DNA from 2 places in the Actinobacillus indolicus genome. Region 2 is predicted to be linked to the other one. Evidence: riboswitches for the same ligand, from Rfam matches in the RefSeq annotation. Region 2 holds a riboswitch; the other holds the start of a gene.
The links. Region 2 has a riboswitch for lysine ahead of EXH44_RS09530 (Na+/H+ antiporter NhaC family protein). Riboswitches for the same ligand answer to the same signal wherever they lie in the genome.

Region 1 (15,580 bases), 430 kb from region 2:
TTGGACGGACAATTTTCAGGCTATCCTCATACATTTCTTTCCAGTTTGCAATCCAACCAACCGTACGAGCTAATGCAAAGATCACCGTAAACATAGATGTTGGAATACCAATTGCTTGTAAAATAATACCAGAATAGAAATCAACATTTGGATATAATTTTCGCTCAATGAAGTATGGATCGCTAAGTGCAATTCTCTCCAATTCCATAGCTACTTCAAGTAGTGGAGTATTCACGCCAAGTTCTTTTAATACTTCATGACATGTCTCACGCATCACTTTCGCACGAGGATCGTAGTTTTTATAGACTCGGTGACCAAAGCCCATTAAACGGAATGGGTCATTTTTGTCTTTTGCACGAGCAATAAACTCTGGAATACGATCTACAGTACCGATTTCTTCCAACATTTTAATACAAGCTTCGTTCGCTCCACCATGTGCAGGTCCCCAAAGAGATGCAATACCCGCCGCAATACACGCAAATGGATTTGGCCCAGAAGATGCAACGCCACGAACCGCAGAGGTTGACGCATTTTGTTCATGGTCGGCATGCAATGTGAAGATTCGATCCATTGCTCTTTCTAATACAGGATTAACCACATAAGGCTCACAAGGTGTTGCAAACATCATATGTAAAAAGTTACCTGCATAAGTCAGATTATTTTGCGGATACATAAACGGACGACCGATATTATATTTGTAGCACATCGCTGCAAGTGTTGGCATTTTTGCTAATAAACGTAATGCAGTTCTATTACGATGCTCTTCATTATCACAATCAAGGTCATTATAGAATGCAGCTAAGGCACTACTTGCTGCGGCCATGATTGCCATTGGATGAGAATCTCGGCGAAAACCTTGGAATAAACGGGTAAATTGTTCATTTACCATATAGTAAGAAGTAATTTCTTTCTTAAATGCAGCTCGTTCTTCTGGGTTAGGTAATTCACCTTTAAGCAATAAATATGCTACATCAAGATAAGTTTTCTTTCTCGCCAATTCATCAATCGGATAACCACGATGTAATAAGATCCCTTGCTCACCATCAATATAAGTAATACTTGATTCACAAAGTGCTGTAGATGTTAAACCTTGGTCATAAGTAAAAAGATGATGCTTTTGTAGCGCTTCTACCCCGATCGCATCAAAGCCTAAATTACTTTGATACACAGGCAAAGGAATTTTACGACCATCGTTTAAATGAAGTTCCGCAGTCAACGTTGGATGTAGTTTTGGCATATTATTCTCCTGTTATTTTTCATTCTTTTATTCTACTCTCCCCTATAAATTGAGGAGAGAGTAAATAAGACATAGATTACATTGCTACACAGCTGACTGGAAAATAAGTCCATCGGCTTTTTTGGTATAGCTATTAATTTGGTCAAAATTCATATAGCGATAGGTATCCGCTTTATCACCCTCTAGGCTTTGCACATATTGTAAGTACTCTTCTACTGTCGGAATTCGACCTAGCAAGGCACATACTGCAGAAAGCTCCGCAGAAGCAAGATAAACAAAGGAACCTTTACCCATACGATTAGGGAAGTTACGAGTTGACGTTGAAATTACGGTTGAACCATCGGCAACACGTGCTTGGTTACCCATACAGAGAGAGCAACCTGGAATTTCAATTCGTGCTCCGCTCTTACCGTAAATACTGTAATAACCTTCTTCTGTTAATAGTGCTGCATCCATTCTTGTTGGTGGTGCAATCCATAAACGAGTTGGAATCATGCCTTGATGCTGATTTAACAATTTACCCGCTGCTCGGAAGTGACCGATATTTGTCATACAAGAACCAATAAAGACCTCATCTACTTTATCGCCCTGTACCTCTGATAATTTTCTCGCATCATCAGGATCGTTTGGTGCACAAAGGATCGGCTCTTTAATTTCGTTTAAATCAATCTCAATGATCGCCGCATATTCAGCATCTGCATCCGCTTCCATCAATTGTGGATCAGCAATCCAAGCTTCCATCGCTTTGACACGTCTTTCTAAAGTACGTCTGTCGCCATAGCCTTCTGCAATCATCCATTTCAATAACACAATATTCGAATTGAGATACTCAATGATAGGCTCTTTATCTAATTTAATCGTACATGCAGCCGCTGAACGCTCTGCAGAGGCATCAGAAAGTTCAAAGGCTTGTTCTACTTTGAGATGCTCTAAGCCTTCAATTTCTAAAATACGACCAGAGAAAATATTTTTCTTACCTGCTTTTTCTACGGTTAATAAACCTTGTTGAATCGCATAATATGGAATGGCATGTACAAGATCTCGAAGTGTAATACCGGGTTGAAGTTCACCTTTAAAACGGACTAAAACCGATTCAGGCATATCTAATGGCATCACACCTGTCGCAGCCGCAAAGGCAACTAATCCAGAACCAGCAGGGAATGAAATACCAATAGGGAAACGAGTATGCGAGTCGCCACCTGTTCCAACGGTATCAGGCAATAACATACGGTTTAGCCATGAATGAATAACGCCATCGCCCGGACGTAACGAAACACCGCCACGATTCATGATGAAATCTGGTAAAGTGTGATGAGTCACAACATCGACAGGCTTAGGGTACGCTGCTGTATGACAGAAAGATTGCATGACTAAATCTGCTGAGAAGCCTAAACAGGCAAGATCTTTTAATTCATCACGCGTCATTGGGCCCGTTGTATCTTGAGAACCGACACTTGTCATTCTTGGTTCACAATATTGTCCAGCTCTGATCCCTTCAACACCACAAGCTCGACCCACCATTTTTTGTGCAAGGGTATAGCCTTTGTTATTCGCCGAAGCCGTTTGTGGTTTAACAAAGACATCACTTTCAGGTAAACCTAATTCCACACGGGCTTTATGTGTTAAGCCACGTCCAATAATTAGTGGAATACGGCCACCTGCACGGACTTCATCTAAAAGTACATCAGTTTTTAAACTGAATTCGGCTAAGACTTCATCACTATTATGTTTACAAATTTTTCCTGCATATGGGTAAAGATCGATAACATCCCCCATATTCAGCTTGCTCACATCCACTTCAATTGGTAATGAACCTGCATCTTCCATAGTATTGAAGAAAATAGGTGCAATTTTTCCACCTAATACTACGCCACCACCACGTTTATTTGGGATATAAGGAATATCATCTCCCATTAACCACAATACTGAGTTTGTTGCAGATTTACGGGAAGAACCTGTACCCACAACATCCCCAACATAAACGAGTGGAAAACCTTTTTCTTTCAGACTTTCAATCTGTTTCATTGGACCAATTACGCCTGCTTCATCAGGAATAATGCCATCACGTTCATTTTTTAACATGGCTAATGCGTGCAATGGAATATCAGGGCGAGACCAAGCATCTTGTGCTGGGGAAAGATCGTCTGTATTAGTTTCACCCGTGACTTTGAAAACGGTTAACGTTAATTTTTCTGCGAGTTTTGGACGAGATAAGAACCAATCTGCATTAGCCCAAGAAGTCAAAATCTGTTGTGCAAAGGTATTGCCATTTTTTGCCTTTTCAGCAACATCGTGGAAGTTATCGAACATCAATAAAGTATAGGAAAGTGCATCAACAGCTAAAGGCGCAAGGTTTGGATCATCAAGGGCATGAAGCAAAGGTTCAATATTATAACCACCTTGCATAGTACCAAGCAGTTTTACTGCTTTTTGAGGGGTAATCAATGGTGAAATCACATCACCTTTTGCTACTGCCGCTAAAAAACTAGCTTTAACATAAGCAGCTTCATCTACCCCCGCAGGAATACGATTTTCAAACAGTTCTAATAAAAATTGTGCATCTGATTCAGGAGGGGATTTTAGTAATTCAATTAACTGTGCAGTTTGCTCAGCATTTAGAGGTAAAGGGACAATACCTTGTAAAGCACGCTCAGCAACATGAGCTTGATATTGGGTCAGAAAAGACATAAAAAGATCTCCACTTCAAAAAATAGGTACATAAGAGATGAGATAATCATAACAGAGAGAATAAAAACAACAATATAATTTTTAACAAAATTCACATTTTGTTAACAAAATCACAATTTACTGCATAAATATCTCAATGGAAGCCGTTTATCACAAAAAATAAACGGCAAATATAAATACAAGCGGTTGGATTAGAACAATACTTTACATATTTGCAATAATATCATTCGCAAATTCTGAGGTTGAACGCAATGTCGCCCCCTCTAATGTTTCTGCAAAATCAAAGGTCACTGTTTTATTCGCAATAGTTTTAGACACAGCATTAACAACTAAATCTGCAGCTTCAACCCAGCCTAAATGACGTAACATCATTTCACCACTCAAAATAATTGAACCAGGATTTGCTTTATTTTGCCCTGCAATTTTTGGGGCTGTTCCATGCGTAGCTTCAAAAATCGCCGCTTCAAAACCAATATTTGCCCCAGGCGAAATACCAATCCCTCCCACTTGTGCGGCTAACGCATCTGAAATGTAATCGCCATTTAAGTTTAAAGTTGCAATCACATCATAATCTGTTGGATGTAATAAAATTTCCTGTAAAAACGCATCTGCAATACTATCTTTAATGATAATTTCACGGCCTGTTTTTGGATTGGTTAATTTATGCCAAGGACCATTATCGATCGGCTCAGCACCAAACTCTTTTGCTACTTGGTAACCCCACTCTTTAAAAGCACCTTCTGTAAATTTCATAATGTTGCCTTTGTGAACTAGGGTTAAAGAGTGACGATCATTATCAATCACATACTGTAGTGCAGCACGAACTAAACGTTGTGTACCTTCTTTCGAAACCGGTTTAATTCCAATACCACAATCTTGGGTAAAACGAATTTTTTTAACACCCATTTCATTTTGTAAAAAAGCGATCACTTTATCTGCTTCAGGAGAACCTGCTACCCACTCTACCCCTGCATAAATATCTTCTGAGTTTTCACGGAAAATAACCATATCCACAAGTTCTGGGTGTTTAACTGGGCTTGGCGTCCCTTCGTAGTAACGAATTGGACGTAAGCAATTATAAAGATCTAACCCTTGGCGCATCGCTACGTTAAGCGAACGAATCCCTCCACCCACAGGGGTCATCAATGGACCTTTAATCGCAACGTGATATTTTCTAATTAATTCAATAGTCTCATCGGGAAGCCAAATATCTTTACCATAATGTTTATTCGCTTTTTCTCCCGCATATATTTCTAACCACTCGATTTTTCTCTCCCCACCATAAGCCTTTTGAACCGCTGCATCAATCACCGCTTGCATCGCAGGCGTAACATCAACACCTATTCCATCTCCTTCAATAAACGGAATAATCGGATGATTTGACACATTTAATGATCCATCGCTATTTAATGTAATTGGATTTCCTGCGGCTATATTTTTTACTTGATGTGACATACATCTCCTCCCAATAACAAAATTAATAATTAAAGAGCAATTTTTGTCTCTTTAATGAACAATGTGATCATAATACTTTGCCACTAATTTTACAAAAAATTTACATTTTGATGAGATATGCATCTAATCCTTCATGCTATGAATTTACTTCATCGTTAAATGAAAATAATAGAATTGACATAATAAGATATGACCTTTAGAATTTAGCCATCTAAACGTCTAGAAGAGATAATAAAAAGGCGTGCAGTATGCAAATTAAACATTATACAAACCCAAAACTCTCATCAGGAGTATGATATGAGTTATGCAAGAGAAATTGACCTTCTAAATCAAAGCGTTGCTGATCTAAACGGCAAAATCAATGTATCTTTTGAGTTTTTTCCACCTAAAAATGAAAAAATGGAAACGATGCTTTGGGACTCTATTCATAGACTTAAAGTATTAAAGCCTAAATTTGTTTCTGTCACTTATGGAGCAAACTCAGGTGAACGTGATCGTACACACTCTATTGTCAAAACGATTCAACAAGAAACAGGCATTATTGCTGCACCGCATTTAACAGGGATTGATGCCACACCCGATGAATTGAGAACGATTGCTAAAGATTATTGGGACAGCGGTATTCGCCATATTGTCGCATTACGCGGAGATGAGCCACCAGGTTATACCAAAAAACCTTTTTATGCTTCTGATTTAGTCGCATTATTAAAAGATGTTGCAGACTTTGAGATTTCTGTGGCTGCCTATCCTGAAGTTCACCCAGAAGCAAAATCCGCACAATCTGACTTGCTTTATTTAAAACAAAAAATTGATGCAGGCGCAAGTCGCGCTATTACACAATTCTTTTTTGATATTGATAGTTACCTACGCTTCCGAGATCGTTGTGCCACAGTAGGTATTGATGTTGAAATAGTTCCGGGAATTCTCCCTGTGTCGAATTTCAAACAATTAGAAAAAATGGCAAAAATTACTAATGTTAAAATCCCAAGCTGGATGAGTAAAATGTATCAAGGATTAGATGATGATCAAACTACACGTAATCTTGTCGGTGCAAGTATTGCCATGGACATGGTAAAAATTCTTTCAAAAGAAGGAGTTAAAGATTTTCACCTCTATACGTTAAATCGCTCCGAATTAAGTTATGCGATTTGCCATACATTAGGCGTAAGACCTGAATAATTTATACAACAAAACAATGTAGGTATTTAGTATACGAAACAGATACATTTAAGACATAGTAGATAAAATAGTTGCTAATGTTTATTTTCTTTAAATGTTAGCAATTTTTTTATTAGTGTAATTAATAATTTTCTAAAAACAAAAAAGCCTAGTTGTTAAACTAGGCTTTTAGTTAATGGTGCTCTGGGCGAGACTCGAACTCGCACATCCTCTGGACACTACCCCCTCAAGATAGCGTGTCTACCAATTCCACCACCAGAGCGTAAATTCTATTTTTATTGCGGGATATCGCTATTTTCTGTTTTAGCTGGAGCAACTTCTTGTTTTTGCTCTACATTACTTAAATCTTCAAATTGGCTTTTTGGCGCAACATTGTGAGAATTTAAGTTACCAATTACTAAGCTTACGCTAAAAAAGATAATAGCTAAAACTGCTGTTGTTCTTGATAAGAAGTTTGCAGAACCGGCTGAACCAAATACTGTTCCAGCTGCACCAGCACCGAATGAAGCACCAGCATCTGCACCTTTACCATGTTGCATTAAAATAAAACCAACAAGTAAGATTGCAACAACAAGATAGACAATAGTTAGTACATTAATTAACATCGTTTTCTCTTTAATCTGTTCAAAATAAAATTCCGCAGGTTGCGGAATTGACTTTCGATGGCGTGAATAATAGCTATCTTTACTTTTCCTTGCAAGTGGATTTTATCAATTTCTGTGTATTCGATTTATTTTTCAACATTTTGCGAAGATTTACGGATATTGCGAGGTTTAGAACTCATTACAAGCGGTGTGATCTTCGCTAAATTTTGCAAAATCTGCTGATTTGGCGAACGTAATAAACTCGGTAACCGTTGGTTTAAATCTGCCATAAATTGTTGATAACTGGCTTGTTTTTTGCTGATGTCTGTTAGTTGCATTTCCCAGTGGGCGGTCATATCAGGCTGTGTTGCTACGTCTGGCAAAGCACTGATAAGGGTTCGCCCTGCTTCTGTACTATGAATGTTTCTGCCTTTTTTGATTAAAAAGCCACGTTTGAATAATAATTCAATAATACCAGCTCGAGTTGCTTCTGTCCCCAATCCGTCGGTTTCTCTCAACACTTTTTTGAGCTGTTTATCCTGTACAAAGCGAGCAATGCCCGTCATCGCTGATAACAAGGTCGCATCAGTAAAATAGCGTGGGGGCTGTGTTTTTTTGCTGACGATCTCACCGCTTTCACACCATAATTGCTGATCTTTTTTCACCACAGGAAGCAAAGGTTCAACGATTTCATCATTATCTTCTTTACCTAACAAGGACTTCCAACCTGCAACAACAAGATTTCTGGCTTGTGCGACAAAAGTTCCCCCTGCGATATTTAACACAATTTTACCTTTACGATATTCTGCATCAGGGCAAAACTGTATTAAATATTGTCGAGCAATAAGCTGATAAATCCGCTGTTCATTTTGGGTTAAGTGAACTTGCCCTTGACGTGCCGTTGGGATAATGGCGTGGTGGGCTTCTACTTTGCTGTCATTCCAACAACGGTTTTTCTTATTCGGATCAACGGCATCAGGCTTTTGAGCATACTCAGGCAGATGATGTGCAATCGCCGCCATCACTTTTAGGCGATCGGCAAAATGTTCATTTGGCAAATAACGGTTATCAGAACGGGGATAAGTAATCAATTTATGAGTTTCATACAACCGTTGGCAAATATCGAGCACATCTTGTGCAGATAAACCAAAACGGCGAGCCGCATCAATTTGTAAGGCTGAGAGCGAATAAGGGAGTGGTGCTGCTTCACTTTCCATTTTATCTTGATATTCGGTAACGCAAGCGGCTTGATCCGTGATACGTTTTACCACATTCTCAGCAAGTGGGCGAGAAAGCACCCGTCCATCTTCATCTTGATAATCTTCGCAGGCTTTACTTGGTTGCCATTGTGCTTGAAAACGTTCTTGGGTTTCAGGAACAACTACATTTGCCAACACTTCAAAATAATCTTTTGGGATAAAATTTTCGATCTCAAGATCCCGTCGAACAATCAAGCCCAACACGGGCGTTTGAACTCGCCCAACAGAAAGCACGCCTTTATAACCAGCCCAACGTCCTTGTAACGTATAGGCTCTGGTCATATTGATCCCATATAGCCAGTCTGCCCTTGCTCGAGCTAAAGCCGATGTAGCAAGCGGTACGAAATCTCGATTAAATTGCAATTTTTCAATCGCTTTTTTGACGGCATTAGGGTTGAGATCGCTAATCAAACACCGTTGAATTTGGGATTTACGTTCAGGGGATAAATTTAAGTAGCCAAAAACTTCGTCCACCAACAGTTGCCCTTCACGATCAGGGTCGCCTGCATTGACTAAAATATCCGCTTGCTTAATCAAACGCTCTACCACTTTAAACTGCTTGAGCGTCTCTTTTTTGGGGATCAGTTTCCACTGTTCAGGGATAATCGGCAAATGTTCCATTCGCCATATTTTGAAACGTTCATCATAAGCATCAGGTTCGGCTTGTTCTAACAAGTGACCGATACACCAAGTAACCACGTTGTCGTCGCCACATTGAATAAAGCCGTCCCCACGGGTATGGGGTTTCGGCAATACATCAGCAATCGCACGCCCTAAACTTGGCTTTTCTGCAATGAATAAACGCATAAGTTGCTTATAGACCTTGTGATGATAAGATCATTTGGCAAAGCTGTGGCGGTTGTGGAATGGTTTTTGCTTTTGGCGTTGCTGACGGCGGTGCAGGCTCAAACCAAGAATAAAGTTCTTCACCACAGCCATCGCCAGCAGGCACTGGGGCTTGATTTTCACAGTTCGCTGCATCTGCAGGGCAAGTTAAACGAACGTGGAAATGCGAGTCGTGGGCATACCACGGGCGAATTTTGCGTAGCCAGTTGCGATCAGTGCCAGCGGTATTACAGAGTTTTACTTTAATCGCTGGGTTAACAAAGATACGATCGACTCTTGGATCTGAAGCTGCAAGTTTAAGTAGCTTCGTATGGTTTGCTGTCCATAAACGTTCATCTACTACGTTAGTATTACGGTCAACCATAATGGTCGCTAAACCTGCTGGATTGCGAGCGGTTTCATCGTCCATCGGACCAAAACGTAGCCAAATATCTGCATCTAACCCCGTTTGATGGCTGGCGTGTCCAGATGAAAAACGCCCCCCAGCTGGCATCCCCATATCCCCAATTAAAATCGGTGGAATACCTGACGCTTTGGCATTTTTTGCTAAGGTTTGTAGGTAGCTTAATAATTGTGGGTGTCCGTAATAACGGTTTTTAACAGAACGAATCACTTGGTAGCCTTCGCCTTTTAATGCGAGCGGTTGAGCGCCGATAATACAGCCGTTGCTATATCCACCGATAGGTTGTGCTTGACCTACAACAGGCGTGCGAATTTGTTCCCATTGGGTTGAATATATATTCGCAGAAAAAACAGCTAAACTTGATAGAAGTGCAACTTTGATGAATTTCATATAACTTTCCTAAAACTAAAGCAATTTGCAAATTTCTATTCTAATTTAACCGCTTGTGAAAAGCAAAAAGCATCTGATATACCGACTTGTACAGAGTTTACTCATTTAATAATAAATTCTCCCTATCTCATAAATTCTATTTGACATCATCATAAGAAAAAGTTATTTCTATACACGTTTTTCGTTGCTTTACGAAAGAAAGTTATAATGAACATTATAGCGGGAGAGGCGCAACACTCAGATAGCTTATTTTAGGGAACTAGACCGTTTGAAGAATAAGTGACGGGAGTGATTGCCGAGGTGTGAATTCACTAGACTGGAATGATCATCGGCTGTGTAGGTTGAATCCCATCAGCTGTCGTTTAAAACTCGGTTAGTTTTAAATGGAGTGCTCTTAAATTTGTTTTTAACAAACCAAAAGTATCTCAAATAATTTCCTATCTCTTATTCCACCCTATAGTAACCATATATTTAATACATAGGAAATTTTAATATGTCTCATCTTTCTGTTGCTAAATTTGGTGGAACAAGTGTTGCAAATTTTGATGCAATGACTGCTTGCGCTAACATTGTGACCGCAGATCCAAATACACGTGTTGTGGTTTTATCAGCATCTGCTGGGGTAACCAATTTTTTAGTCGAATTAGCGAATGGCTGTGAAACCGCACGCCGTGAAGAAATTCTTTCTGCAGTACGTACTATTCAATACAATATCATTGATAAATTACAACATCCTGAAGCAGTTTCTAACGAAATTGATGCACTTCTCGCACACATTACTGCCTTAGCTGAATCCGCAAGTTTAGCAACCTCAGCTGCACTTACAGATGAATTGATTTGCCATGGCGAAATGATGTCGACAAAAATCTTTACTCAATTATTAAAAGAGCGTGATTTTCCTGCGGTATGGGTAGATGTACGAGATGTGGTGGCAACAAATAACCACTATGGTAAAGCAGCTCCCAATGATGAAAAAACCCAAGCACAATCAGATGCTGTGATTAAACCATTAATTGATGACGGAAAAGTCGTGATTACTCAAGGCTTTATTGGACGTGACGATGAAGGTAAAACAACAACCTTAGGTCGTGGAGGTAGTGATTACTCGGCAGCATTATTAGCGGAAGTCTTAAATGCAAATGATGTATTAATTTGGACAGACGTACCAGGCATTTACACCACCGACCCTCGAGTCGTTCCAGCTGCACAACGCATTGACACCATGAGTTTTAATGAAGCAGCAGAAATGGCAACATTCGGAGCAAAAGTATTGCACCCTGCGACATTACTTCCAGCCGTACGTAGTAATATCCCTGTTTATGTGGGCTCAAGTAAAGCGCCTGAACAAGGTGGTACATGGGTAACTCGTGATCCTCAACCTCGCCCAACATTCAGAGCGTTAGCATTACGCCGTAATCAAATTTTACTCACCCTTTCAAGCCTCAGTATGCTACATGCGCAAGGTTTCCTCGCAAATGTATTTGGCATTTTAGCAAAACACAAAATTTCTGTAGATGTAATTACGACGTCAGAAGTCAGTGTGGCAATCACCTTAGATAAAACAGGCTCGGCCTCTTCTGGTGCAGATATGCTATCAGAGGCATTATTAGATGAATTACGCCAATATTGCAATGTAAAAGTAGAAACAGACTTGGCTTTAGTCGCTATTATTGGTAATAACTTAGATTCACAAGCGGGTATTGCGAAACAATTATTTACTACTTTTGCGCCTTACAATGTACGCTTAATTAGCTACGGTGCAAGTAAAAATAATGTATGTACCCTTGTTCAAAATAGTGAAGCGGATGATGTGATTCGAGCTCTACACTTAGCATTATTTGAATAATGTATAATAAACAAAGTAAAAGCAGCTTATACGCTGCTTTTATTTTAATGTCGTCTTAAATTTTCACCATCTGACGGATGAAGACGACTAATAGCCCAAAGAAGAAAAACACAAAATGTCGCAGTACTGAAAAAAGTGTAACTAAAGGCTTTCTGTAATTGTTCAGGTGACATTTCACCAAAATGATAGCGATACAGGCTCAAAATTACTGCAGCAACAGCCACGCCAATACCACTCCCAACCTGCTGAACCATACTCAACATCGTAGCTCCAGAACCAGAATTACTCTGCGTTAAATCCCCTATACATAGCGTATTAATAGAAGTAAACATCAACGAAGTCACTGCACCAAAGCTCATAATAGTAAGAATAGTTAATGAGATAGAGCTTTCTTGCCCTAATAACCCCATAGCTGCTGTAGATAAGCCAGTGATAAGCGAAGCGACTAAGAGCGTATTTTTATATCCAAAACGATTTAAAATTGGTGAGGCTAGCGTTTTCATTAAAATAGAACTTACCGCTAATGGCGCAAGCATCCAACCAGCCATTTCAGCACTATAATGGAAAGAAACCTGCAACATAATTGGCAACAAGAAAGGAACAGAAAAAGTCACTAAACGAAATAATAAATTAGCGATTAGCCCAATCCGAAAAGTACGAATTTCAAAGAGTTCTAGTGGAAAAAGAGGTGATTTTACTTTTTTAGCGTGAAGAACATAACTCCATGTAGCCATGATTCCCACAAAGATGATGACTAATGCTGAAATTACATTCTCTAAACTCATGGAAATACGCTCTAATCCATAAGTGAATGCGACTAAACCAAAGGCAAGCAATACAAAGCCAACACTGTCTAACCGCGTTGTATCACCTTTTACATTCGGCATAAAACGGCTCGCAGCCCAAAGTCCAATGATCCCCATAGGTACATTGACCCAGAAGATCCAACGCCAAGAAGTATGGGTTACCAACCAACCGCCAACAATAGGCCCCATAACAGGCCCAATTAACCCCGCCATAGCCACTAAATTCCAAATGGCTAATAACTCTGATTTGGGTACCACACGTAAAATAGCTAGCCGAGCAACGGGCATCATAAAAGCCCCACCAATCCCTTGCATAATACGAGATAAAACTAGCATCACCAATGAATTGGACAAAGCACAGGCAATCGATCCTAAAACAAATAACACCACCGAAAAACGGAATAGGGTTAATGATCCAATGCGATCAGATAACCATGCAGTGAGTGGAATAAAGGTTGCGACACTTAATGCATAGCTAATAATAGCAAGTTGCATTTCAAGAGGTGATTCATTTAAGCTCTGGGAAATGGCTGGGAGCGCAGTATTCAGAATGGTGGAATCGAGCATCAGCATAAAAAACGCAATGGCAGTCGTCCAAGCTAATGCACGATAATTGGTCTGCTCTGTCATTTTCACCTCGCAATAAATTTGCAAAATTTTATAAAAATCTGACCGCTTGTAGAAAAAATTCAGGGCGTATAAAACGCCCCGAATGGTAATGATAAATTATTTTTGACGCATCGCTGGGAATAGGATCACATCACGAATGGATGGGGCGTTTGCGAAAATCATCGCTAAACGGTCGATACCTAAACCTTCGCCTGCTGTTGGTGGTAAACCGTGTTCAAGGGCGACGACAAAATCATCATCGTAGAACATCGCTTCATCATCCCCTGCTTCTTTTGCTGCAACTTGTGCTTGGAAACGTTCCGCTTGATCTTCAGCGTCGTTTAATTCTGAGAAGCCGTTACCGATTTCACGTCCGCCGATAAATAATTCAAAGCGGTCTGTCACTTCTGGATTTTCATCATTACGGCGTGCAAGCGGTGAAATTTCTGCAGGGTGTGCCATTAAGAAAGTCGGCTGAATTAATTGATGTTCTGCCACTTCTTCAAAAATTGCATTAACAATCGAACCTAATCCCCACGATTTTTGAATTTCAATGTTTAAGCCTTTGGCAATCGCCACTGCTTTGTCGAAATCGAGTAGATCGTCCATTGAAATACCGTTGCCATATTTCACAATCGCTTCGTGCATGGTGATACGTTCAAACGGTTTGCCGAAATCAAATACATATTCACCGTAAGGTACAGTCGTTGTCCCAAGAATATCTAAGGCTAATTTGCGTAATAATTCTTCGGTGTTATCCATTAAATCGTGGTAATCCGCATAGGCTTGGTAGTATTCGATCATGGTAAATTCAGGATTGTGACGAACAGAAACCCCTTCGTTACGGAAGTTACGGTTTAATTCAAATACACGCTCAAAACCGCCAACCACAAGACGTTTTAAGTAAAGCTCTGGAGCAATACGCAGGTACATATCCACATCTAATGCGTTATGGTGAGTGATAAACGGTTTCGCCGCTGCACCACCCGGGATCACCTGCAACATCGGGGTTTCCACTTCAATAAAATCTTTCTCTAAGAAGAATTGACGGATACCTGATACCACTTTTGAGCGGATAACAAAGGCTCGGCGAGATTCTTCGTTCGCAATAAGATCTAAATAACGCTGGCGATAGCGAGTTTCTTGGTCAGTTAAGCCTTTATGTTTGTTTGGTAACGGACGAAGTGCTTTAGTTAGCAGTTGTAATTCAGATGCACGAACGGTTAATTCACCTGTTTTGGTTTTAAATAGTGTACCTTTTACGCCGACAATATCACCTAAATCTAATAAGCCCACCGTGTTTTCATATTCACCTTCAGGCAAATTATCACGTGCAACATAAAGCTGGATCTGACCGCTTACATCTTGGATAGTAACAAATGTCGCTTTACCCATCACACGACGTAACATAATACGCCCTGCCACTACCGCAGGAATTTCTTTAGCTTTAAGTTCTTCGCCATCCACTTCATCATATTTTGCGTGAAGCTCTTCCGCTTTATCTTCTCGACGGAATGTGTTTGGGAACGGATTACCACGCTCACGCAATTGAGCTAATTTTTCACGGCGAGCGATCATTTCGCCATTGAGATCTAATTCTTGGTTTTCGACTTCTGACATTGTATTACCTTAAGATTTTTAAAAATAAATTCGGTTTAATTCATTTAAGTTTGAAAGGGCCAGATTATAAGCGATTTTGGAAGATTTTGGTAGAAAACAAGCGGTCACTTTCTTTGAAAAATTTGCAAAATGTATGATTGAACATTGAAAATATGACTAAACACTTTCTGTGTTATATGTGGCACTTGTTTGAATTGCAAGTGCCAACTGGAATACTCAATATTGTGATTAGCGATTAGGTGCGCATTGCGCTTTAAAGCGTAGAAGATGATCTAGCAATACGATAGCCATCATCGCTTCAGCAATAGGTACGGCACGAATACCCACACAAGGATCGTGTCTTCCTTTGGTGACGACTTCTACTGGCTGATTATGAATATCGACACTTTTACCCGGTACGGTAATGCTCGACGTTGGTTTTAGCGCAATATGCGCAATGATCGGTTGCCCTGAGCTGATGCCACCTAAAATACCGCCTGCGTGGTTTGAGCAGAATCCTTCAGGTGTCATTTCATCTCGATGCTCACTGCCCTTCTGTTCAACCACATCAAAGCCATCGCCAATTTCAACACCTTTTACTGCATTAATCGACATAAGCGCATGAGCAAGATCTGCATCTAAACGGTCAAAAACAGGCTCGCCTAAACCAACTGGTACC
Region 2 (15,580 bases):
GCTTTAACATAGTCAGGGTGTGTATCTTGTACATAAGACGTTGCCGCTTTTGCATTACCAAGGAATACCACATCAATAAGTTTTTGTGTATCCAAACCATAGTGCAATGCTTGACGTACTTTTGGATTATCAAACGGAGCTTTCTTACAGTTAAACATTAAGAATAATAAACCGAATGATTGCACAGATTCGACAGCACCTTTACGTTTTAAGCGCTCTGCATCTAAATATGGAACGCTTTCCATCGCTTGTGTACGGCCAGATTCTTGAGCTGTTACACGAGCAGCATCATCATTGAGTAAGAACCAGCTCATTTTCTCAACGCGTGCAGGATATGGGCCGTTGTATGCATCGTAAGATTCAAACACAATACGGTCATCTTTCACTGCAGAAACGAATTTATATGGACCTGAACCCACTGGGTTTGCATCGAATGTGGTTTGACCAACAGCTTCAACAACGTGTTTAGGAACGATTTTCACGATACCTAAACGAAGTTTGAAGATAGAGAATGGATATTTAAGTTTAAATTCAACCACTTTCTCATCAACTGCTTTTACAGATTCAATGAATGGGATGAATTGTGCAAATAAAGATGCTTTCGCAGGATCTAAAACACGCTCATAAGAGTAAACAACGTCCGCTGTTGTGACTGGTTTACCATCGTGGAAAGTTGCACCATCACGAAGTGTCACACGCCAAGTGACATCATCAATTTGTTCAGGTTCTTTCGCAGCCAATGCTAAGTATGGTTGGCGAGTTGCAGGATGTAAATCTACTAAACCTTCAAAGAAGTGCATATTCGCAGCGAATGATGATGCGCCACTTGATGTAGCTGGGTCAAAACCTGTTGATAATGGATACGCAATACCCGCCTCGATTGTTGAGCCTTTTGCAGGCGCTGCATACGCTTTAGAAGCGAAAGAGCCGATTGAGCCAGAAAATGCAAGACCAGCACCAACTCCAGCTACTAACTTCATAAAGCCACGGCGAGATTCATTGTGTTCAAAATGTTTAGTCATATGAGACTCCTTGAGTAGTGTCGTTTTCATTGAATGGTTGCGTGTACTACAACACACTTTAAACAACCACAAAGTTTCGCATTTAATTTTAATTTTGAAGTGTTTCTATCAAAATTAAAACTAAAAATGGATTGAAAACATCATAACACTAACAAAAGTGATGTCAACATATTGTCAAGATAAGTATTTACATTTGTGATCTACTTCACGAAATGAAGGAGAGATAAACTAATTATCAGGTTGATATCCATGATCATCGAAAGCGGGATTATTTGCCCCAGCTTTCGCTAACTGATCACAAATTTCATTCTCTCGATGGCCTGAATGCCCTTTAACCCATTGCCAATCTACTTGATGGCTAGACATTGCCTGATCTAATGCTATCCATAAATCTTGATTTTTTACGGGAGTCTTATTACTCGTTCTCCAATTATTTTTTTTCCAATTAAAAATCCATTTTTGGATACCATTTTTCATATATTGGCTATCACTATGTAAGCGTACCTGACACGGCTCTTTTAATGCATTTAAAGCATCAATCACCGCTCGCAATTCCATGCGATTATTCGTAGTCAAATAATATCCTTGAGAGATTTGTTTTTCCTTGCCTTGATAGCGTAATAAAATACCAATACCACCAGGACCTGGATTTCCCAAACAGGAACCATCCGTAAAAATTTCAACTAATTTCATCATTATAATAAAGATAAAGGGCAAAATTGGTTGCTATGCCCTTTTTTATTTAACAAGCGGTTAGATTTACACCTTATTTTACATGACTACCGTTTTATTTTGATAGACGAAAACTCTGTCCGCTAACACTAATTCTAATGCTCGGCTTAATACTGTTTTTTCCACATCACGTCCCGCTCTCATCATAGCATCAGCGGTATAGGTATGGTCAATATTAATCACGTTTTGCATAATGATTGGGCCTTGATCAAGCTCATTATTAATAAAGTGTGCTGTTGCGCCAATAATTTTAACACCACGTTCATAGGCTTGTTGATAAGGTTTTGCACCAATAAATGCAGGTAAGAATGAGTGGTGAATATTCACAACACGATTTGGATAACGCCCTACAAATTCCGGATTCAATACGCGCATATATTTGGCTAACACAATATAATCAGGCTCGTACTGATCAATTTTTTCCGCGAGCAATTTATCATGCTCTACACGTGTTAACCCTTCATGACTGACTAAATGGAATGGTACTTCAAAGCGTTCAGCTAGACTACGTAACGTATCATGATTACCAATAACAGCAGCAATTTCAACATCTAAACCACCATAGTAGGTTTTCATTAAAATATCCCCTAAACAATGGGCTTCTTTTGTCACTAAAATCACAATACGTTTCTGTTTTTGTGTAATTAATTTATAACTCGAACCTTCTGGTAAAGTAAATTGTAAATCTGCGAGTAATGTTTGATCGTTAAAAATACCTTGTAATTCGGTTCTCATAAAGAAACGTCCAGTATCGCTATCGACAAATTCACTATTTTTAACAATATTTAATTGATGCTTATAACAAATATTAGTGATTTTAGCGACTAACCCTGTCGCGTCAGGACATTCCGTTAAAAGGGTTTTGTTTTCTACCATATATTTTCTATTACCTATAAATATAATGATTAAATAAATATGACTTAGTAAATAATCTAATAAAAGAAAACCCACACCAATGATGTGGGTCTTTGTAATTATTTTATCCGTACTTAGATTGCAAAATCAGCTAATGATTTGCCTGAATTTAATGCCAGCTGGATTTCACGAGGAGTTCTTCCTTGGCCTGTCCATGTTTTTTCATTGCCATTTGCATCAACATATTTATATTTAGCAGGACGTGGAGCTCGAGGTTCACGTTTTTTACGCTCGACTGCTGAGCCAGAAAGTAATAATACAAGTTCTTCTGCAGAAATGCCATCTTGTGCTAATAAATCCTGATATTTCTTTAATCCAGCTAAGCGTTTCGCATTTTCTGCTTCTTGAGCTTTAATTTCTTCTTGTTTTTCTTCAATAACAAGAGCGATTTTTTGAGCAATAGATTCTAATTGCTCTAAAGATGCTTCTCGAGCTAAAACGCGTAAACTACGAATATTAGATAATGTTTTTAATAAATCTGACATTCTTTTCTCCTAAAGTTATTTTAATATTTCATTTCTCTTTCAATAAAATTGAAACCACCGTAATTATCATAACCTAATCTATTTTTTTGGTAAATATAAAAACACATTTCTTATCTAAATTATCCAAAGATCGGATCTCACATGAATAAATTATCGCTAGTTTATTCATTATTTCACATTTATCCTATTGGCAACTGCGATATCTTAATGTAATCTAGCAAAGTCCTACAAATTGTAGAGGTGCGACTGCAATAAGTATTCTTTTGGAGTGGAAAACGATGAAAAAAGAAGAAAGGGGTAGCCGCCGAAATCAATTAAGCGTCATCTTAGTTGGTTGGTATCGTTATCGAAAGGAACGATACTGTCATAGCATAAGCTATGGAGTGCTACTGTTAGGCTGGGTACTAGTTTTTCTTCCTTCCCTCCCTTATCATCTTTTACTCTTTTCCAGTGTAAATTTTCCAGTAGATCTCTTTCTTTGTTTGGCAATTTTATTTTATAAAAAACAATCTTAGAGGTTTTATGAATCTAGTTGATTATTCAAGTTCAATATGGTCAGTTGTGCCTGCGCTTTTAGCCTTACTACTTGCCATTATCACACGCCGAGTGATTTTTTCCCTAAGCATCGGTATTATTGTTGGTGCAATTATGCTAGCTGGTGGCAATGTTGTTGATGCATTTATTCATCTCAAAAATAGTGTTTTTTCACTTGTTTATAAAGAAGAGGGAATAAATGCTAATAATGTGAATATTATTTTATTCCTACTTTTACTCGGTATTTTAACTGCCCTATTAAGTATCTCAGGAAGCAACAAAGCATTTGCAGATTGGGCCCAACAACATATCAAAGGGAAACGCGGTGCAAAATTAATGGCTGCTGCTCTTGTATTTTTTACCTTTATTGATGACTATTTCCATAGTTTGGCTGTAGGTGCAATTGCAAGACCAGTAACTGACAAGTTTAAAGTTTCTCGAGCTAAATTAGCCTATATCCTTGACTCTACTGCCGCACCAATGTGTGTTTTAATGCCTATTTCAAGTTGGGGAGCTTATATTATTACCTTAATTGCAGGGTTATTAGCAACTTACGGAATCACAGGTTACTCTCCGCTAGGCGCATTTATGGCGATGAGTGCAATGAATTTTTACGCTATTTTCTCTATGATTTTAGTCTTTGCTGTCGCCTACTTCTCCATCAACATTGGCTCAATGGAAAGATTTGAACAACTTGCAGAAAACACATCAACGCCAGAAGATGAAATCCCTGTATCATCAAAAGAAAAAGGGAGTGTTCTAAATCTTATCTTACCAATTATTACGTTAATCATCGCAACAATTTCAATGATGATGTATACCGGTAATCAAGCATTAGCAGCCGATGGAAAACCTTTTGATGTCTTAGGCGCCTTTGAAAATACCACAGTCGGTATTTCATTAGTTGTCGGTGGATTAAGTGCATTGGTTGTAGCAACGGTATTGATTGTTTTAGGTCGAAAAGTCAGTATCAACGATTATATTAAATCTTATGCTATTGGCTCTAAGTCTATGCTTGGTGCTATCACTATTTTATTCTTCGCTTGGACAATTAATGGTATTGTGAGCGATATGCAAACGGGTAAATATTTATCAAGCTTAGTTGCTGGCAATATTAACCCTGCATTTTTACCTGTTATTTTGTTTACCTTAGGTGCTGCAATGGCCTTCTCTACAGGAACAAGCTGGGGAACATTCGGTATCATGTTACCAATCGCTGCTGCAATGGCGGCCAATGCTGAGCCAGCACTATTATTACCATGTTTATCTGCGGTAATGGCTGGTGCAGTATGTGGTGACCACTGCTCACCGATTTCAGATACCACCATTCTGTCATCTACAGGTGCGCAATGTAATCATATGGATCACGTTACTTCACAATTACCTTATGCGATAACTGTCGCAGTTGCTTCGGCAGTAGGTTATTTAGTGCTTGGATTTACAACCTCTGCTCTACTCGCTTTTGCAACAACAGCTGCAGTTCTACTCGTTCTTATTGTAGTATTTAGATCGAAAGCAATAAAAGCTTAATTTCTCAAAATAAACAAGCGGTCTGTTTTGGTAAATATTTTACAACAACAGACCGCTTGTCTATATAAAACGCTTGCTAAGGCTGAATAATTTGAGACGGTTCCAATGTTGAAGCATCTGCGCCGAATAACAACCTCACCGCCATTGCAGTTCGAGCAAAAAATTCTCGAATACGTACTTTATAATGCCCTTCAGGATATTTGGCCGCAAAACAAATTGCATCAATATTTTTAAATTTTGCGATTAACAATGCTCTTTCACAATGAAATTGCTGAGAAATAATCGTAAAGGCATTAAGACGAAATACTTTATCTGCACGAATGATCGAATCTAACGTATTATATCCCGCATAATCTTGCTTAATATTCTGTAATGGAATCCCCATTCTACGCATATCCGTCGTCATCATTTTCGGTTCATTATAATAGGCGGTTTTATTATCTCCACTCATTAATAAATAATGTACCTTATTACTCAAAAATAAGGACTTTGCTGCTTCCAAACGATATTTATAATATAAATTCGGCGCACCAGACAAATAAAACTTAGCCGTACCTAAAACAACTGCATATTCTCGTTTCGGGATTTTCTCGGCATCCGTATAAATTTGATCTTTAACCCAATATCCAGTACCAAAATCAATCGCAAGCATCAATATAAAAATCACAACAAATAACCTGAATATCGGTCTTACAAGACGTGACAACCCTTTAGACAGTTTTTTCAAAAAACTCCCTTTTTCATTTGTCTGTTGCGATACTTGTAATTCTTCCATTATGTCCTATTTTTGCACTTGCTTTGCTTCCACATGAGTAATATAAATTGTTGCCCCAATAATAATCGCCGCTCCTAACCATAGCTTACCCGGTGGCACCCAGTTAAAGACAAGCCAACCTGCTAAAACGTTCAATGGTAACTTAATAAAATCAAACGGCTGAATATAAGAGGCATCAGCAAGATTATAGGCTTTAGCCACCGCAAGCTGTGCTAATGCCGTTAAAAAACCTAATAAAATCAAGAAACCAAAATCACTAAATGACGGCAAACTAAATCCTTCAGGGCTTAAATTCGTCAATGCAATCAACAAGTTAAATGGAGTAATTAGAATAAATAGATAGGCGACCATTGTGGTTGGCGAATCTTCACTAGACAGTTTTTTCACCATCAACGAATAACACGCCCAGAAAAATGCGGCAGCAACAGGCAATAACACTACCCACTCAAAATTTTCTGACCAAGGCTCTAAAATAATCATTGCCCCCACAAATCCCAAGAAAGTCGCAATCCAGCGTTTTGTATCTACTTTCTCTTTCAAAAATAGCCCAGAGCCAATAGTCACAAACAGTGGCGATGTCATCAACAACGCAATCCCCTGCCAAATGGGAATAGGATAAGCCAAAGCCATTGTCCAGCATTGAATACCGATTGCCGATAAAAACACCCGAAAACAGTGCTGACCAAAATGTTTCGTTCTTAACGACTGAAAAAAGCCCATATTTGCCATACTTGGCATTAAAAAGACAAACGCAACAAGGTATTGCACCAGAGCAATAACACTGGCATCAATCGTTGAAACGGAAGTTAATTTAGGAATAAGCGTATTGACACAAGCAAATAAAAAGCCTGCGGTAATAATTGCAATAGTGCCTTTGACGGGGTGGTGGTGTGACATAACTACTTAAAAATGAAAAATAAAACAAATTGTTAGCATAGCCTAGCTAAGGGAAATTGCAAGCTTGATTTTAAAAATCTAAACATATCGATATACAATCAAATGTATAACGAAATAATCTCAACCTAAAGCGTTATCGTCTAACTTCCTGAGCAATTTGATAATCGTCAAAACTTCATCAACGGAAATCTCTATATTCCCTACGAATGACTTAATCGGGTCAATTTTCTATTTTGTGGGGAAATTATATGAAACATCAATCAGACAGCAGCCATTTTTCGGCGGAACGACGTTCGTTTCTCAAAGGTGGTGCTGCGTTAAGTGGGGCGGCACTTGCAGCAAGTGCTGTTCAAATTCCAATTGCAAAAGCGAACCCAAAAACAACCGCTTCTACGGCGAATGAAAAACTTGTTTGGAGTGCTTGTACCGTAAACTGCCACAGCCGTTGCCCGTTGCGTATGCACGTTCAAGATGGCGTGATTAAATATGTAGAAACCGATAATCTTGGTTTAGACAATTACGGCGATTTCCACCAAGTGCGTGCTTGCGCAAGGGGACGTTCAATGCGTCGTCGTGTTTATAACCCCGACCGTTTGAAATACCCGATGAAACGGGTTGGAAAGCGTGGCGAAGGTAAGTTTAAACGTATCACTTGGGACGAAGCCTTTGAAGAAATTGCGTCTAATTTAAAACGCATTATTGCTCAATACGGCAACGAAAGCCTTTATTTGCCGTTTGCCACAGGCACATTAGGAGCAACAGTTGCAGCATCTTATCCGCCACCACGCAGTATTTCCAGCCGTTTTATGAACAGTATCGGCGGTTGTCTAGGGCATCACGGCACTTACAGCTACGCTCAAATTTTTGAAGCTATTCCTTATATGTACGGCAGTAACGCAGGCAATAGCCCAACGGATATTGAAAATTCCAAGCTCGTGGTCTATTTCGGCAATAACCCTGCGGAAACCCGTATGAGTGGCGGTGGTGTGACTTACCTTTATCAACAAGCGGCGGAACGTTCGCAAGCTAAAACCATTATGATTGATCCACGTTATAACGACACTATTGCAGGTCGTGGCGAGTGGATCCCGATCCGCCCAGGTACAGATGCGGCATTAGTGGAAGGTATGGCGTATGTGATGATTACCGAAAACTTGGTCGATCAAGCCTTCCTTGATACTTATTGTATCGGTTATGACGAAAAAACCTTACCTGCGTCAGCAAAACCGAACGCTCACTACAAAGCCTATATTTTAGGACAAGGGGACGATCAAACGACAAAAACTCCAGAATGGGCAGAAAAAATCACCGCTATTCCAAAAGAGCGTATTATCAGCCTTGCACGAGAAATTGCGACCACAAAACCTGCTTATATCTGTCAAGGTTGGGGGCCACAACGCCACGCCAACGGTGAACAAGCCGCCCGTGCTATTGCCATGTTAGCCTGTTTAACAGGTAACGTGGGGATTAGTGGTGGCAACAGCGGATCTCGTGAAGGTTTCTATACAATGCCGTTTGTGCGTTTGCCTGTGGGCGAGAACCCGATTAAAGCAAAAATTCCTATCTTTATGTGGACAGATGCCGTAACTCGTGGCAAGGAAATGACCGCTTTAACCGATGGTTTAAAAGGTGCAGAGAAGCTCAATCAGCCGATTAAATTTATCCTGAACTACGCAGGCAACTGTATTATCAATCAACACTCAGACATCAACCGTACCCTAGATATTCTGCAAGATGAAAGTATGCTCGAAATGTTGGTGGTGATTGATAACCATATGACATCGACCGCAAAATGTGCCGATATTCTCTTACCAGACTGTACTACTTCAGAGCAGATGGACTTCTGTATGGACGGTTCGGCAGGCAATATGGGCTATGTCATTTTTGCAGATAAAGCGATTGAACCACAGTTTGAATGCAAACCCGTCTATGAAATCTTGGCAGGCATTGCGGAAAAAATGGGGGTTAAAGAGAAGTTTACCGAAGGCAGAACCCAAGAAGAGTGGTTACGCCATCTCTATAAACTTACTCAAGAGAAAAATCCGTTCTTCCAACAGTTCAGTTTTGAAGAGTTTAGAGAAAAAGGCATTATCAAACAGAAAGATCCTGCTGGACATATGGTGGCGTTTAAAAAATTCCGTGAAGATCCTGTGGCAAATCCACTCACCACCCCATCTGGCAAAATTGAGATCTACTCCGAACGTTTGGCCAAAATCGCCGAAACGTGGAAATTGCCTGAAGGTGATGTGATTAGCCCATTGCCTATTTATGCTCGTCAATTTGAAGGCTGGGATGATCCGAAGCGTGAGCAATATCCGTTACAGCTTGTCGGTTTCCACTATAAATCCCGTGTTCACTCAACCTACGGCAACGTCGATGTGTTACAACAGGCTTCGCAACAATCCGTTTGGATCAACCCGCTTGATGCCGAAAAACGTGGCATCAAACACGGTGAAATGGTGCGAATTTTCAATGATCGTGGTGAAACGCGTGTAATGGCGAATGTCACACCGCGTATTATGCCAGGCGTAACTGCAATGGGTGAAGGGGCTTGGTATATGCCTGATGGAAAACGGGTGGATCATAACGGTAGCTTTAACGTCTTAACGACGCAACGCCCGTCGCCATTATCAAAGGGCAATCCACAACATACGAACTTAGTTGAAATTGAACCAGTGGTGAAGGGGTAATAAGCTATGAGTAAAAAACAATACGGATTTTACATTGATTCGCAACGTTGCACAGGCTGTAAAACCTGCGAACTGGCGTGTAAAGACTATAAAGATTTAACCCCTGATGTGAGCTTCCGCCGTATTTACGAATACTGCGGTGGCGGTTGGAAACAACAGGGCGATGCGTGGACGCAAGATGTATTCTCTTATTATCTGTCGATTTCCTGTAACCACTGCGACAATCCCGCTTGTGCGAGCGTTTGCCCAAGCGGTGCAATGCATAAACGTGAAGACGGCTTTGTGGTAGTTAATCAAGAAGTTTGTATCGGTTGTCAATATTGCTCAATGGCTTGCCCTTATGGTGCGCCACAATTTAACCAACAACTCGGCAGAATGACCAAATGCGACGGCTGTTTTGAACGAGTTGAACAAGGTTTAAAACCAATGTGCGTCGAATCTTGCCCATTGCGTGCGTTAGATCTATTACCGATCGATGAACTTAAAGCAAAATATGGTGAAATTCGTGATGTCGCCCCGTTACCAGATTCGAGCTACACCCAGCCGAACATTGCATTGCGTTTAAATAACAACGCCAAACCGACCAACTATCAAGGCGGTTTCTTAGCCAATCCGAAGGAGGTATAAAATGGGTGCTGGATTACACGAATTACCCTTAGTCTTTTTTACCGTACTGGCTCAAACAGTTGTTGGGGCATTTATTGCACTTAGCTTACTGCTTGCGACAGCACAAGGTAAAACAGCAGCAAACAAAATCCATTACATTATGACAGCCCTTTGGGTATTAATGGCAATCGGCTTTATTGCGTCTACCACCCATTTAGGTTCACCTGAACGAGCATTTAATGCATTAAACCGTGTTGGTGCATCGGATTTAAGTAATGAAATCGCCACTGGCTCACTATTCTTTGCCCTTGGTGGTGCTTACTGGGTATTAGCGGTTAGCCGTTATTTGCAAAAAGATCGCCCAAACTTACCGCTTGTTAGCTTTGTTTCATCTATTGAACACAAACTACCAACAGCGTGGCAACCGTTGGGGCGTGTAGTTGTTGCTATTTCAGGTTTAATTTTTATCGGGGCAATGGCAAAACTCTACCTAATCCCAACTGTGCCAACGTGGAATAGCGTCTATACGCCAGTATCGTTTTTCTTAACGGCTGTATTAGCTGGTTCTGCTTTGGCAGTCGGCTTATTACAAGCGGTACGTTGCGGTGAGTATTTACAAAAAAGCTTGGTTGGTATTGCAATCGTTGGGGCGATTGCCACTGCAATTAGCACCTACTTGAACTATCAATATCTCTTAGGGGTAAAAACGGCGATCTTCACTGCATTAGATCTCGTACCTGATTATCTCACTATCACCTTTATCCGCTTTGGATTGATTATTGTCGGTATTGTCTTATTGCTAGTAGCACTGAAAAAACGCACTGCACTCATCAGCTTCAGCGGATTTGCGTTAATCCTGATCGGTGAATTACTCGGTAGAACCTTGTTTTACGGATTACATATGACGGTGGGATTGAAAGCGTTAGGGGGTTAACAGACATAATGTTTCTTTAACTTACCTTCCCCTGTTTATGGGGAAGGTAGATAGAAAATCTAAGATCTAAACTGACTTGGCGAACAGTGATAATACCGCTTGAATGTCTTGCTAAAATGCGCTTCTGAGCTATATCCCACCTCTGCTGCGATTTGTTGGATACTTTTTTGGCTGTATTTCAACAAACTCTCCGCTTTCTGCATTCGTAGTTCCGTTAAAAATTGCCCTGCCAACATTCCCGTTTTCTCTTTAAACTGTTTAATGAAGGTCGCCCTTGACATTGCACAACGCTCAGCAAGACTTTCCATTGTCCACTCTTGAGCTGGATCTTCTAACATCGCATTGACCGCATAACTTAAACGGTTATCTTGCAATGCCGCTAAAATGCCTTCTTTTACCTGATGATGCGCTAAATAATCACGAATTAAATAGGTAAATAATACATTAGATAAAGCATTTACAACTGCTTTACCGCCTAATGCTGGCGTTGCCTCTTGGCGCAATATGGCTAATAGCGACAGAATAGAATGATTTTCCGTAGAGAGATACCATTGTGGTAAAGAAATGAAAGAACGAGACAATGAGCTGGAATAATGAAAATAACCACAAAACATTTCAAAATCATGTAATAAGTGGTTGTTTGCACACAGTGTAAATGCACCATACTCCTGTTGTATATCAATTCTCAACGGATCTGGAGCAGCTTCAACCTGTTTCTCTATAATGTGTGCTGAACCATAAGGTAAGAAGAACACATCCCCTTCCTTAAGGTGATAGCATTGTTCTTCCAAACGTAAACAGCACTGTCCTTTTGAAATAATGTGGAACACGCCTAACAGATCTCTATTTTGTGGGTGGTTTAATTGCCAACTGCCATTAAAACGGCATAATACATTGATTTCTCCTTTAATATTGGCAAATTCAATTAACCTATCTAAATAGTCCATTTTACCTCCCCTTTATAATGAATAATAAGCTGATCATATTAAACAAAACAGGAGTATAAACAGATAAAAACCGAATAAAAACAACTTATTTGTAAAAAATTAGTTAAATCTGACCGCTTGCATTTAGCCATTTAAAAATCTAGACGTTTAGATGTCTAAAATTTCTTGACGAAATTATTTCCTATTCGTAAACTTGAAGCTATTCAAAGACAAGCGGTCGCTTTTTTACCGTTTTTTGCAAGGATTTTTATGGCACAGCAGATTACTCTTTTTGATGATATTCCCCTTGAGCTTGCTTTAGGCGGAACACTTTCGCCTATCAATGTCGCTTACCAAACTTATGGCACATTGAACGCTGAAAAAAGCAATGCTGTGCTGTTGTGCCACGCCTTAACGGGTGACGCTGAACCCTATTATGCACCGCCTGCGGATAAAGGCTGGTGGCAAGATTTCATCGGTGCAGGATTAGCTTTTGATACTGATAAATACTTTTTTATCTGCTCGAATGTGCTTGGCGGTTGCAAAGGTACGACTGGTCCTTCGTCTATTAATCCACAAACAAACAAACCTTACGGCAGTCAATTTCCTGTTATCACAGTACAAGATATTGTGAAAGTGCAAAAAGCCCTGATCGATAAGTTGGGCATTACCCAGTTACAAGCGGTTGTAGGCGGTTCTTTTGGTGGAATGCAAGCGACACAGTGGGCGATTGATTATCCGGAACAAGTGAGAAATGTGGTTAATCTCTGTTCTTCGCTTACTTTGAGTGCAGAAGCAATCGGCTTCAATCACGTTATGCGACAAGCGGTAATAAACGATCCCCATTTTAACAACGGCGATTATTATGGCAGTACTCCCCCAGATAACGGCTTAAAAATTGCCCGAATGCTTGGTATGCTCACCTACCGCACCGATGTACAACTTGCCAAAGCCTTTGGGCGAGAAGTGAAACAGACGGGAACGATTTGGGGTGATCATTTCCAAGTAGAATCATATCTCAGCTATCAAGGGGTCAAATTTCTAGATCGCTTTGACGCCAACAGTTACTTACGCCTGTTAAGAGCTTTAGATCTCTATGATCCTGCTTTAACCTATGCAAACGAGCAAGAAGCACTCAGTCGCATTAAAGCGAATTACACCCTTGTTGGTGTAACGAGCGATCAACTCTTTAAACAGATTGACCTACATAAAAGCAAACAGCGTTTAGAAAATGCAGGCATTGCCGTCGATTTTTACGAATTTCATTCCGACTTTGGACACGACGCGTTTTTAGTGGATTATCCGTTTTTTGAAGAGATGATTAAGAAAGGGATTGCGAAGTAATTAAACGCTTTTCAACCTATTCGGCAACACTGACTGAAACAGCTCTCGGCTTTTCAGCGGTGCTGATCCTAGATAAGGCTTCAAGGCAATGCGGGTGAAGCGTTTTGCTGACTGTAAGGTGTCTTTCTCTGAAAAATCCATTTCCGAAAAAGCTAATAAATCTTTGCCGATAAAGGTGTGATTATTTTGCAGTAGCGAAGCGATAAAGCCTTCACCTTCTCTAAATTGATAGGTCATTTTGGGATCGACAGGCTTACCTGTTGCGGCACAATGACAAAAATCTACCCCATAACCTAATGCTTTAAGTGTTTGAAATTCAAAAGCGCGTAAGATCGGTTCAATCTCATTTGGCTGGCTTGCCAACTTTGTCATACAGTGTAGATAATGCTGAAATAACTCAGGGTAAGCGGTGTGATTTTCCAATACTCTTGCAAGCACTTCATTGACATAAAAACCGCTATACAGTGCCAGGGTTTGCATAGGTAAGGTCAAGGAAGCCGGTTCGGCTTTGGTGAGTGTTTTTAAGTCCCCTTTGCCCGTCCATTTCAGTAATAACGGGGTAAAGGGTTGGAGAACAGACTTCAATGGCGAACGTGGTCGTCTTGCCCCTTTAGCAAGTAAGGTAATCCGCCCGTGATTTTCAGTGAAAAAATCAACAAGCAGACTGCTTTCGCTGTACTCTCTACGATGTAGCACAAAGCCACGTTGCCACTGTTCGATCATTATATCCCTTTAAAATTTAAACAGTATCCTAAATAGATTAAGATTTTTCAAGGTTAGCGCTTTATTGAGCCATATTTAATTTCATAATGTGCTACAGCTTCATTTTCTTCTTTTTCAAGATCTTTTGAGAATTTCAATAATGATTGATATGACGTATAAAAATTAAAATTTGTTTCTAATCTAGCTGGAGATAGAGAACCATAGAATAATGAATCAAGAGAAACTTTAATGACCCATTCATCAGATTTCTTGGCTGATCTTATATTTGGCATAACGGATAAATCAAAACACCCTTCATATGTTACCCCTATATTCTTTTCACATTCATTTGTTAATGCCTGAATAAATGTTTTAGATAACCGCTCATCATTTAATTCAAAATCAATGATATAAGTATTTTTTTTCTTAGAACGAAACTCAGGAATGTAGAAAATTGGCTGCTCATTACAAAAAATAGATAAATAATAGTAATACTCATCAGTTTGATGAATATCTATATAGTTATATCCTATTGATATATCTAGATATATATTTTCATTGATAAGTTTTGCCATTCGTTATCTCTAGTAAAAGTACATATAGAAAATATGTACTTTCACAATCTTTTATAATTTATTCGTCAATATAACCCAAACTTCTTAACGCACGTTCATCATCCGCCCAGCCGGCTTTAACTTTCACCCATAGCTCAAGGTGGACTTTATTATCAAACAGACGTTCCATATCCGCACGGGCTTCGGTGCCGATCACTTTGATCTTCTGACCTTTGTTGCCGATCACCATTTTTTTCTGCCCTTCACGTTCCACTAAAATCAAACCATTGATTTCATAAGTGCCACGTTCGTTGGTTTTAAACTGCTCAATTTCAACCGTCACCGAATAAGGCAGCTCTTCACCCATAAAACGCATTAATTTTTCACGGATAATTTCTGACGCCATAAAACGTTGCGAACGATCGGTAACATAATCTTCAGGATAGTGATGAATGCCCTCTTTTAGCGACCCACGCACAAATTTCTCTAAAATATGTACGTTTTTGCCCCGTTGAGCTGAAATCGGAATAATCTCTTTAAACGGGAATTTCTGCGATAAAGCGGTAAGATGTGGCAATAATTCTTCTTTTTCCTTGATATTATCCACTTTGTTAATCGCTAAAATCACTGGAGCTTTGGTCGAACGCAATTTATTGAGTACCATTTCATCATCGTCCGTCCATTTCGTACCTTCTACCACAAAAATCACCATATCGACATCACCAATCGCACTGGCTGCCGCACGGTTCATCAAGCGGTTAATCGCTCTTTTTTCTTCAATGTGAAGCCCTGGAGTATCGACATAAATCTCTTGATACGCCCCTTCGGTTTTAATCCCTAAAATACGGTGGCGTGTTGTCTGAGCTTTACGAGAAGTAATCGAAATTTTCTGCCCTAAAATTTTGTTTAATAGCGTTGATTTCCCTACGTTTGG

Region 1: another riboswitch for lysine. It lies ahead of lysC (lysine-sensitive aspartokinase 3); the one in region 2 lies ahead of EXH44_RS09530 (Na+/H+ antiporter NhaC family protein).

The regions. Positions count from the first base shown of each region.
Region 1 covers NZ_CP038145.1:84,036-99,615, forward strand. Annotated here, with positions in the region: gene EXH44_RS00385 (citrate synthase) at 1-1,237, opposite strand, end outside; gene acnB (bifunctional aconitate hydratase 2/2-methylisocitrate dehydratase) at 1,322-3,925, opposite strand; gene icd (NADP-dependent isocitrate dehydrogenase) at 4,130-5,380, opposite strand; gene metF (methylenetetrahydrofolate reductase) at 5,678-6,559, shown strand; tRNA gene EXH44_RS00405 (tRNA-Leu) at 6,736-6,821, opposite strand; gene secG (preprotein translocase subunit SecG) at 6,835-7,164, opposite strand; gene EXH44_RS00415 (DNA topoisomerase III) at 7,290-9,209, opposite strand; gene mepA (penicillin-insensitive murein endopeptidase) at 9,217-10,041, opposite strand; lysine riboswitch at 10,257-10,443, shown strand; gene lysC (lysine-sensitive aspartokinase 3) at 10,535-11,887, shown strand; gene EXH44_RS00430 (DHA2 family efflux MFS transporter permease subunit) at 11,932-13,323, opposite strand; gene lysS (lysine--tRNA ligase) at 13,420-14,922, opposite strand; gene aroC (chorismate synthase) at 15,151-15,580, opposite strand, start outside.
Region 2 covers NZ_CP038145.1:1,909,126-1,924,705, reverse strand. Annotated here, with positions in the region: gene EXH44_RS09550 (ABC transporter substrate-binding protein) at 1-1,022, opposite strand, end outside; gene rnhA (ribonuclease HI) at 1,251-1,718, opposite strand; gene purU (formyltetrahydrofolate deformylase) at 1,794-2,630, opposite strand; gene EXH44_RS09535 (H-NS family histone-like protein) at 2,744-3,154, opposite strand; lysine riboswitch at 3,382-3,551, shown strand; gene EXH44_RS09530 (Na+/H+ antiporter NhaC family protein) at 3,677-5,218, shown strand; gene EXH44_RS09525 (SanA/YdcF family protein) at 5,295-5,993, opposite strand; gene EXH44_RS09520 (DMT family transporter) at 6,000-6,890, opposite strand; gene EXH44_RS09515 (DMSO/selenate family reductase complex A subunit) at 7,139-9,580, shown strand; gene EXH44_RS09510 (DMSO/selenate family reductase complex B subunit) at 9,587-10,207, shown strand; gene EXH44_RS09505 (DmsC/YnfH family molybdoenzyme membrane anchor subunit) at 10,209-11,120, shown strand; gene EXH44_RS09500 (helix-turn-helix domain-containing protein) at 11,180-12,067, opposite strand; gene metX (homoserine O-acetyltransferase MetX) at 12,317-13,390, shown strand; gene recO (DNA repair protein RecO) at 13,391-14,113, opposite strand; gene EXH44_RS09485 (hypothetical protein) at 14,167-14,667, opposite strand; gene era (GTPase Era) at 14,726-15,580, opposite strand, start outside.